2 regions of the Streptomyces sp. NPDC033165 genome follow, and region 1 is predicted to be linked to the other one. Evidence: riboswitches for the same ligand, from Rfam matches in the RefSeq annotation. Region 1 holds a riboswitch; the other holds the start of a gene.
The links. Region 1 has a riboswitch for S-adenosylmethionine ahead of thrC (threonine synthase). Riboswitches for the same ligand answer to the same signal wherever they lie in the genome.
Positions count from the first base shown of each region.

Region 2: another riboswitch for S-adenosylmethionine. It lies ahead of ACZ5WC_RS01490 (aminotransferase class V-fold PLP-dependent enzyme); the one in region 1 lies ahead of thrC (threonine synthase).

Region 1 is NZ_JBVIPK010000013.1:139,428-144,653, forward strand. It holds gene ACZ5WC_RS26595 (alpha,alpha-trehalose-phosphate synthase (UDP-forming)) at 1-700, opposite strand, end outside; gene ACZ5WC_RS26600 (glucosyl-3-phosphoglycerate synthase) at 769-1,719, opposite strand; SAM riboswitch class I at 1,873-2,000, shown strand; gene thrC (threonine synthase) at 2,019-3,332, shown strand; gene ACZ5WC_RS26610 (MoaD/ThiS family protein) at 3,365-3,643, shown strand; gene ACZ5WC_RS26615 (cold-shock protein) at 4,062-4,268, shown strand; gene groL (chaperonin GroEL) at 4,613-5,226, shown strand, end outside.
Region 2 is NZ_JBVIPK010000001.1:317,040-322,265, forward strand. It holds gene ACZ5WC_RS01480 (rhomboid family intramembrane serine protease) at 1-694, shown strand, start outside; gene ACZ5WC_RS01485 (Lrp/AsnC family transcriptional regulator) at 691-972, shown strand; gene ACZ5WC_RS01490 (aminotransferase class V-fold PLP-dependent enzyme) at 1,026-2,417, opposite strand; SAM riboswitch class IV at 2,631-2,748, opposite strand; gene trpD (anthranilate phosphoribosyltransferase) at 2,855-3,919, opposite strand; gene qcrB (cytochrome bc1 complex cytochrome b subunit) at 4,042-5,226, opposite strand, start outside.

The DNA.
Region 1 (5,226 bases):
CGTGCACCCCGATCCGGGTCCCGCCGGTCCCGCCGAGGAACTCCGTGCAGCAGCCGATGAACGCGTCCGCCCAGCGGCGGGTCAGGAAGGCGGCCCGGTCCGCGCCGAGGATGCCGCGCAACAGCTGCTCGGCGATGTCGTCGGGCAGCAGCCGGAAGTAGTCGACGGGCGCCCACGGGGTGTGCGAGAAGTGGCCGATCCTCAGGTCGGGGCGCAGCTCGCGGAGCATCCCGGGGACCAGGGCCAGGTGGTAGTCCTGGACGAGGACCGCCGCCCCGGGGCCCGCCTCCTCGGCGAGCGCCCGGGCGAAGGCCCGGTTGTACGTCTCGTACGAGGCCCACCGGCGGCGGAACTCCGCGTCGAAGACCGGCTCGACCGGGGTCTGGTAGAGCAGGTGGTGGACGAACCACAGCACGGAGTTGGCGATGCCGTTGTACGCGTCGGCGTGCACCTCGGCGTCGATGTCCAGCATCCGGACGCCCGGCTCACCGACCCCGCGCCGCACGGCCTCGCGGTCGCCGTCGCCGAGGGCCGCGCAGACCCACAGTTTGTCGTCCACGGCGCTCAGTCCGGAGACGAGGCCGCCGCCGCCGCGCCTGGCGTCGAGCGTCCCGTCCTCACCGAGCGTGTACGAGACCGGGCCGCGGTTGGACGCGACGAGAACCTGGGCAGTCGAGTTGGGTGCGTGCTCGGAGACCATGTAGCGGAACCTAGCCCGTTACGGAAGCCGCCAAACGCCTCGGCCCGCACACAGCCCGGCGGACCCCCTCACGCCGCGTGGCGCTCCGCGTACTCCGCGATCTCCCGCATCGGCGGTCGCTCCTCCGTGTCCACCGCATGGGTGTGCGGCACGAACCCCTCCGCGCTCCGTTCGAACTGGGTCAGTGCGGGCCGCACCAGATGGCCCCGGGAGAGCCGCAGCTGTGCTGTGCGGTAGATCGCCGCCGCCATCCGGCCCAGCGCCTGCCCGTCCTGGTGGCGGTGGACGCGCACCCCGACGTCGACCTGGCCCAGCGCGTCCAGGCCCACGGTGTGCAGCGCGTCCACCAGCAGCCCCAGCTCCACCCCGTAACCGACCGGGAACGGCAGCCGCTCCAGCAGTGAGCGCCGCACCGCGTACTCCCCGCCCAGCGGCTGTACGAATCCGGCCAGCTGCGGCCAGTGCAGATTGAGCAGCGGCCGGGCCACCAGCTCGGTGACCCGGCCGCCCTGACCTGCGCTGTTGCCGAGCGGACGGTCGTACATCGCCTTGACGAACTGGACGGTGGGGTCGGTCAGCAGCGGTCCGACGGTCCCCGAGACGAAGTCCGCCGAGAAGTCCTTCAGATCGGCGTCGACGAAGCAGACGATCTCGCCGCTGGTCACCAGGAGCGACCGCCACAGCACCTCGCCCTTGCCGGGCAGGGCCGGGATACGGGGGAGGATCGCGTCCCGGTGGACCACCCGGGCGCCCGCCGCCCGGGCGGCGGCGGCGGTGGCGTCGGTGGAGCCGGAGTCGATCACCACGAGCTCGTCGACCAGCCGGACCTTCTCCATCAGCTCGCGCCGGATCGTCGTCACGATCGCCCCGACCGTGGCCTCCTCGTTCAGCGCGGGCAGCACCACGCTCACCGACGTACGGCGGGGGTCGGCGGCCCGGGCGTCGGTGAGCCGGTCCAGCGGGCGGTCGTCGCACGACCAGGAACGCCTGGTCAGCCAGCGCTCCACCTCTTCGAGCACGGTCGGCACTCCCTGTGTGTGATCCATCTCGCGGTTCGGACGACTATCTCAACGGTCCGGTGCTTCGGTTACAGTCTTGAACAACGCGGATGACCGTCGCATGTCGGGGTCACACCGCACATAAACGCCTGGATCGAAGATCCAGCGCCATAGAGCTCATCCAGAGGGACTGAGGGAACGGCCCGTTGAAGTCCCGGCAACCCTCCTACCGACCGCGAGGTCACGGTGGGGAAGGTGCCAATTCCGTCTTGTGGCGAAATGCGTCGCGAGGAAGATGAGGAGAAAGGGCCTCCGCCATCATGGCTGTTCAGACAGTTGCAGGTAACGCCGCCACCCCCGGCACCACCACTACGCCTTCCGTGGACCTCGGTCCCGCCGCGGCGCTTTCCTGCCGCGAGTGCGGCGAGCGTTTCGAGCTCGGCCCCCTTTTCGCCTGTGCGTCCTGTTTCGGGCCGCTGGAAGTGGCGTACGACCTGCCCACCGGTTCCCCCGAGGAGCTGAAGGCGCGCATCGAGGCCGGTCCGGACAACATCTGGCGCTACGCCCCGCTGCTGCCGGTCCCCGCCGACGTGGCGCGGAAGCCCAACCTCACCCCCGGCTTCACCAAGCTGGTCAAGGCCGACAACCTCGCCCGTGAGCTGGGCGTCACCGGCGGCCTGTACGTGAAGGACGACTCCGGCAACCCGACGCACTCCTTCAAGGACCGCGTCGTCGCGATCGCCGTCGAGGCCGCCCGCGCCTTCGGTTTCACCACCCTCTCCTGCTCCTCCACGGGCAACCTGGCCGGTGCCGTCGGCGCCGCCGCCGCCCGCGCCGGACTGCGCTCCTGCGTGTTCATCCCGCACGACCTGGAGCAGGGCAAGGTCGTCATGGCCGCGGTGTACGGCGGTGAACTGGTCGGCATCGAGGGCAATTACGACGACGTCAACCGCTTCTGCTCCGAGCTCATCGGCGACCCGCTCGGCGAGGGCTGGGGCTTCGTCAACGTCAACCTCCGCCCGTACTACGGCGAGGGCTCCAAGACCCTGGCGTACGAGATCTGCGAGCAGCTCGGCTGGCGGCTGCCCGACCAGATCGTCATCCCGATCGCGTCCGGCTCCCAGCTGACGAAGATCGACAAGGGGCTCCAGGAGCTCATCAGGCTCGGCCTGGTCGAGGACAGGCCGTACAAGATCTTCGGAGCCCAGGCCGAGGGCTGCTCCCCGGTCTCCGCCGCCTTCAAGGCCGGTCACGACGTCGTGCGGCCCCAGAAGCCGAACACCATCGCCAAGTCGCTGGCCATCGGCAACCCGGCGGACGGCCCGTACGTCCTGGACATCGCCCGCCGCACCGGCGGCGCGGTGGAGGACGTCACCGACGAGCAGGTCGTCGACGCGATCAAGCTGCTGGCCCGCACCGAGGGCATCTTCGGCGAGACGGCGGGCGGGGTGACGCTCGGCGTGACGAAGAAGCTCATCGAGGCCGGCGTCATCGACCCGGCGCTCACCACCGTCGTGGTCAACACCGGCGACGGCCTCAAGACGCTCGACGCGGTCTCCGCGACCTCGCAGGCCACGGCGACGATCAAGCCGAGCCTGGAGGCGTTCCGCGCCGCGGGCCTCGGCTCCGCCTGACCACCCCAGAACGAAGGAAGAAGGGCACCACCATGAGCGTCAAGGTCCGCATCCCCACCATCCTCCGTACGTACACGGGCGGCCAGGCCGAGGTCACGGCGGAGGGCGCGAAGCTCTCCGAGGTCATCGAGTCCCTGGAGAAGAACCACCCCGGCATCGCCGCCCGCGTCCTGGACGACCAGGGCAAGCTGCGCCGCTTCGTCAACGTGTACGTCAACGACGACGACGTGCGCTTCGAGGGCGGCCTGGACGCGGCCACGCCCGACGGCGCCGGGGTCTCGATCATCCCGGCCGTGGCCGGCGGCTGCTGACTCCGCAACACCCGCAGCACCCGCAGTTGCCCCCTCCGCGAGAGAAGCGGAGGGGGCAATTCTGCATGGTTGAGCGCGGTACAGTTGGGGAAGCCCCCTCCGCTGCCCGTGCCCGCCCGCATATGAGAATGCGCCCGGACCGATAAGAAGCAGCCAAAGTACGTGAACCTCTTGAGGCATAAGTGGCCTTTGCCTGGCCCGACTTGCCCGTAATTTTCAGCAATCCCACATATTCGGGCGTTCGGTCGCGCCCAGAATTCTCGTCCGATTGACCTGTTGCAGAGGGCAGTTGGACAGATACATTCAGCCGCGGTCGACGCGCTACGGCGCCGCACACCCTCTCCTGTCGGAGGGTGAGTTCTGACCCGGGCCCGCGAAGTGCGGTCCTGTGCAAGGGCCAGTAATAGGGGAGTTAGGCATGGCTCAGGGCACCGTCAAGTGGTTCAACGCGGAGAAGGGGTACGGCTTCATCGCGGTCGACGGTGGTGCGGATGTTTTCGTCCACTACAGCGCGATCCAGATGGACGGGTACCGCACCCTCGAAGAGGGTCAGCGAGTTGAATTCGAGATCTCGCAGGGCCAGAAGGGGCCCCAGGCCGACATGGTCAAGCTCGCCGTCGGCTGAGCTCGGCGCGGTCGTCCGACGACACCACTCACGCACGAAGGGCCCGGCCCCCGGATCAGGGGGACCGGGCCCTTCGCGCGTGCCGGGGCCGGGGTGGACGGCGCGGCCGCTGTCCGGATCCGGTCCGCTGTCCGGTCCATATTCGACCAGGGACGCTTGCACTCGCAGGGGTCGAGTGCTAATCATTGGCGTTAGCACTCTCCAGGTGAGAGTGACAGAACTTGGACCGGGCCGGTGAGGCCCGCAGGCGCGGTGGGGCAAGGAACCACCACGCACGCAGGCCGTCCGTCGCGGGCGCCTCTCGGTCCGGAGAAATCCACCCCTGTCCGGGAGGACCACTTCACATGGCCAAGATCATCGCGTTCGACGAGGAGGCACGGCGCGGTCTCGAGCGCGGGATGAACCAGCTCGCCGACGCCGTCAAGGTCACCCTCGGCCCCAAGGGCCGTAACGTCGTCCTCGAGAAGAAGTGGGGCGCGCCCACGATCACCAACGATGGTGTTTCCATCGCCAAGGAGATCGAGCTCGAGGACCCGTACGAGAAGATCGGTGCGGAGCTGGTCAAGGAGGTCGCCAAGAAGACGGACGACGTCGCCGGCGACGGTACGACCACCGCCACCGTTCTGGCTCAGGCTCTCGTCCGCGAGGGCCTGCGCAACGTCGCCGCAGGCGCCAACCCGATGGCGCTCAAGCGGGGCATCGAGAAGGCCGTCGAGGCCGTCTCCGCCGCCCTGCTGGAGCAGGCCAAGGACGTGGAGACCAAGGAGCAGATCGCTTCGACCGCCTCCATCTCCGCCGCCGACACCGAGATCGGCGCGAAGATCGCCGAGGCGATGGACAAGGTCGGCAAGGAAGGCGTCATCACCGTCGAGGAGTCCCAGACCTTCGGTCTGGAGCTGGAGCTCACCGAGGGTATGCGCTTCGACAAGGGCTACATCTCGGCGTACTTCGCCACCGA
Region 2 (5,226 bases), on a different contig from region 1:
GACGGCGAGCGGCGCCCCGGTCACGTACGGGCTGATCGCCCTGTGCGTCGTGATCTTCCTGGTCAGCCCGCTGTCCGGCTTCCACGCCCCGTACGGCGCCGAGGACGCGCTGCTCGCCGCGCAGGCCGGGTACTTCGAGCGGTGGGGGGTGATCCCCGCGGAGCTGTGGGACGGCTCGGCGCATGCGCTGATCACGCCGTTCACCGCGCTGTTCGTCCACGGCAGCTGGCTGCACCTGCTGGGGAACCTGCTGTTCCTGTACGTGTTCGGCGCGATGGCCGAGGAGCGCATGGGCCGGGTGCGGTTCGCCCTGTTCTACGTGGGCTGCGGCTATGTGGCCCTCGTCTGCTACGCGGCGGCGCACGCGGACTCCGGACAGACGCTGGTCGGGGCGTCGGGCGCGATCTCCGCGGTGCTCGGCGCGTTCCTGTACCTGTTCCCCAGGGCCCGGGTGACCAGCCTGTTCCCGTTCCTCTTCTTTCTGCCGCTGCGCTTTCCCGCCTGGATCGTGCTGGTCTTCTGGTTCGGGCTCCAGTGGGCGGCGGCGCAGGGCGCGGACGCCGGGCCCGGCGTGGCGTATCTGGCGCATGTGGCCGGGTTCGCCGTCGGGTTCCTGTACGCCTGGGGGTGCTATGGGCGTAGGGCTAGAGTGAAGGTTCCAGCCACGGCCACCGAGGGAGACAGCCAGCCGTGATCACCGCGATCGTGCTCATCAAGACCAGCGTGGACCGGATTCCGGAGATCGCCGAGGCCATCGCCGCGCTGGACAGTGTCAGCGAGGTCTTCTCCGTCACCGGCACCTACGACCTGATCGCCATGGTCCGGGTGGCCCGCCACGACGACCTCGCCGATGTCATCCCCGGCCGGATCAGCAAGATCCCGGGCGTCGAGGGCACCGACACCCATGTGGCGTTCCGTACGTACTCCCAGCACGACCTGGAAGCGGCGTTCGCCATCGGCCTCGACGCGTAGGCGAACCGCTTCGGCCGGGGACAGGCGGCGCGCCTGCCCCCGGCCGAAGCGGTTCACGAGGTCTCTCGGACCTGGGCGGTCTGGCCCCGGTCCGGGACGCAACGGCCGCCCTCGGTGCGGTACTTCCACCGGGCGCCCTCGCGGACCAGCTCGGTGACCGCGCGCAGGAAGCGCTCGATGTGCTCGTCCGGCGTACCGGCGCCGAAGCTGACCCGGATCGCGTTCAGGGACCGCTCGCCCGGCTCGGCCTCGGGGGCGCCGCACTCGCCCGGGTCCTGCGGGTCGCTGCCGAGGAGGGTACGTACGAGCGGGTGGGCGCAGAAGAGGCCGTCGCGGACGCCGATGCCGTACTCCGCGGAGAGGGCTGCGGCGAAGTGCGAGCTGTTCCAGCCGCGCACCACGAAGGAGATGACCCCGACCCGGGGCGCGTCGTCGCCGAACAGCGAGAGCACCTGCACCTCGGGGACGTCCGCGAGCCCCTCGCGGACCCGGCGCACCAACTCCTGCTCGCGGGCGACCAGGGTGTCGAAGCCCGCCTCGGTCAGGGCCTTGCAGGCGGAGGCGATGGAGTAGACCCCGATGACGTTGGGCGAACCGGCCTCGTGGCGGGCGGCCGTGGTGTGCCAGTCGACCTCCACCCCGCCGTCGGCGCGCCGGGCGACCTTGCGGGAGGCCCCGCCACCTGCGAGGTACGGCTCGGCCGCCCGGAGCCAGTCGGCGCGTCCGGCCAGGACCCCGGAGCCGAAGGGCGCGTACAGCTTGTGCCCGGAGAACGCGACCCAGTCGACGTCGAGTTCGGCGAGGTCGACGGGGTGGTGCGGGACGAGCTGGGCGGCGTCCAGGACGATCCGGGCGCCGTGCGCGTGGGCGGCGGCGGCCAGTTCCCTCACCGGCCACAGCTCACCGGTCACGTTGGAGGCCCCGGTGACGCAGACGAGGGCGGGGCCGTAGGGGTCGCGGTCGGCCAGCGCGCGCTCCAGGGTCTCGACGGCCTGGCCCGGGGTGCGCGGCGCGTTGAGGTAGGTGACCTGGGCGTCGCGCCAGGGCAGCAGGGAGGCGTGGTGCTCGGTCTCGTACACGAACACCTGGCAGTCGGCGGGGATCGCGGCGGCCAGCAGGTTGAGGGAGTCGGTCGTGGAGCGGGTGAAAACCACCTGGTCCTCCGCGCGACAGCCGAGGAACTCCGCGACCGTGCGGCGGCTGTTCTCGAAGAGGTCGGTGGAGAGCTGCGAGAGGTATCCGGCCCCGCGGTGGACGCTGCCGTAGTACGGGGCGTACGCGGCGACGTCGTCCCAGACCCGCTGGAGGGCCGGGGCGCTGGCGGCGTAGTCGAGTGCGGCGTAGACGACCTCACCGCCGGTGACGAGCGGAACGGTGACGTCCTGCCCCAGAACGGGCAGCGGGGCACAAACTGACGGGTCGAGGGCAGCGGTGGAGACAGGCATGACGAACTCCCGTAACAGGCAGGCGAGATCCACGCGCCGGCGGGTACGCGGCAGCGCGGGAGAAGAAAGGAAAAAGTGCGCGGAAGAGGGCGGTCAGCCCTGGGCCCGCGAGCACGGCCGGAGCCGAACGACGGGCCCTAACGCATTCGCTTGCTCACAAGAGGCTCCCTAGGGACCAGGACCCCGGGGGCTGGCATCCGCTGGATGCCGAGGGGCCCGCGCTTGCCGCAGACCTCGCTGCCTACGGCCTGGTCTTCACCCGGGGCACCCCGCCACGGACGGAGGGTTGCCGGACAGCGGGCCGGGGCCGTAGTCGCTGTCACTCATGACCTGCGCAGCATCTTGCCATACGCCCGCACGCGCGCAAGGGCGCAGTCCGGTATCCGGACTGCGCCCTGCGTCACACCGTGTGCGCTGGAGGTGTCTCTCCGGCGTGCTCAGGCGTTGCTGGCGGCGACCCAGCGTTCCAGGGCGCGCCTGGCCGCGCCGGAGTCGATGGCCTCGGCCACCACGGCGATCTTCGCCGCGATCTGCTCGGTGAGCGCGCCGGGTCGCGGGTCGAGCGCGACCAGCGCGGCCGCCGAGTTGAGCAGCACCGCCTCGCGCACCGCGCCCCTCTCACCGTCCAGCAGGCGGCGGGCCACATCGGCGTTGTACGAGGCGTCGGCGCCGCGCAGCGCCTCGACCGGGACGATGGGCAGCCCGACGTCACGCGGGTCGAACGGCTCCTCGCGGACCGCGCCGTCGCGGACCACCCAGACCCGGGAGGTGGCGGTGGTCGTCAGCTCGTCGAGCCCGTCGTCCCCCCGGAAGACCAGCGCGGAGTTGCCCCGGTCGGCCAGGACACCCGCGACGATGGGCGCCATGCGGACGTCGGCCACCCCGACGGCCTGGGCGCGCACCTGGGCCGGGTTGGTGAGCGGGCCCAGGATGTTGAACGTGGTCTGCGCGCCGAGCTCCTTGCGGGCCTTGGCGGCGTACCGCAGGGCGGGGTGGAACTTCACGGCGAAGCAGAAGGTGATGCCCGCCTGTTCGGCGACCTCGACGACCCGTCGCGGGGTCAGCTCCAGGTTGACGCCCAGCTTCTCCAGCACGTCGGAGGAGCCGCTTGCCGAGGAGGCGGCCCGGTTGCCGTGCTTGACGACCTTGGCGCCGGTGCCCGCGATGACGATCGCGGACATGGTGGAGATGTTGACCGTCTTGGCGAGGTCGCCACCGGTGCCCACGATGTCGACGGTGCGGCCGGGCACCTCGATGAGGTTGGCGTGCGCGTACATCGCGCGGACCAGCCCGGTGACTTCCTCGACGGTCTCGCCCTTGGCCCGCAGCGCGACGGCGAACCCGGCGATCTGCGCGTCGGTCGCCTCGCCGCTCATGATGCGGTCCATGGCCCAGGCGGTCTCCTCGGAGCTGAGGTTCTCGCCGCGCAGCAGGGGGTTCAGCAGCCCGGGCCAGGAAGGGGCCGCCACGCTGTCGCCGCCGTTCGGGGTCACAACGTTCATGGTCCGCTCCAGGGTCCACAGCCGGTCAGAAGGATGGCTCCACCCTATCCAGCCCGGGGGACCACAAAGAGCCCCGTCCATCGAATGGACGGGGCTCTCGTGGTGGCGATCAGTTCAGGTGATCAGTGGTGGCCGTGGCCCTCGGTGATCTCCTTGTACTCCTCGGTGGTGGGCTTGGCGATCTGGTTGTTCTCGCCGTAGTAGCCCTTGCTGAGCTTGGCCCGCAGCTTCTGCACCGGGGAGATCTTGCGCTTGACGCCGTTCTCGTCGACCTCGGGGCCGAGTTCGACCGGCTTGTACTGCTCGTGCGCCGTGAGCGTGTGCAGCTTCTCCTGGCTGAGCGGCTCGTGGACCTCGACGAACTCACCGTGCGGCAGGCGCTTGATGATGCCGGTCTCGCGGCCGTGCAGCACCTTCTCCCGGTCGCGGCGCTGGAGGCCGAGGCAGATCCGCTTGGTGACGATGAACGCGATGACCGGTCCGACGAAGAAGAAGATCCGGACGAACCAGGTGATGGCGTTGATCGACAGGTGGAAGTGCGTGGCCCACAGGTCGTTTCCACCGCCGACGAGGCCGATGAAGTACGCCGTGACCCAGGCGACGCCGAGGCCCGTACGGGTCGGGGCGTTGCGCGGGCGGTCCAGGATGTGGTGCTCGCGCTTGTCCCCGGTGATCCAGGACTCGACGAACGGGTAGACCGCGGGCAGCGTGAGCACCAGGCCGAAGAGGACCAGCGGGATGAACACGCCCAGGTTGAGCGTGTGGCCCCAGAAGACGATCTCCCAGCCGGGCATGACACGGACCAGACCCTCGGCGAAGCCCATGTACCAGTCGGGCTGGGCGCCGGTGGACACCTGGTCCGGGCGGTACGGGCCGAGCGCCCAGATCGGGTTGATCGTGGCGATCGCCGAGATGATCGCGATGATGCCGAAGACCAGGAAGAAGAAGCCTCCGGCCTTCGCCATGTACACGGGCAGCAGCGGCATGCCGACGACGTTCTTGTTGGTCCGGCCGGGACCCGCGAACTGCGTGTGCTTGTGGTAGAAGACCAGGATCAGGTGGGCCACCAGCAGACCGAGCATGATGCCCGGCAGCAGCAGGATGTGGATCGAGTAGAACCTGGCCACGAAGTCGTGACCGGGGAACTCGCCGCCGAACAGGAACATCGAGATGTACGTACCGACGATCGGCACGGACAGGATCGCGCCCTGGGTGAAGCGGACACCCGTACCGGAGAGCAGGTCGTCCGGGAGGGAGTAACCGGTGAAGCCGGTGAACATACCCAGCACGAACAGCAGGAAGCCGAA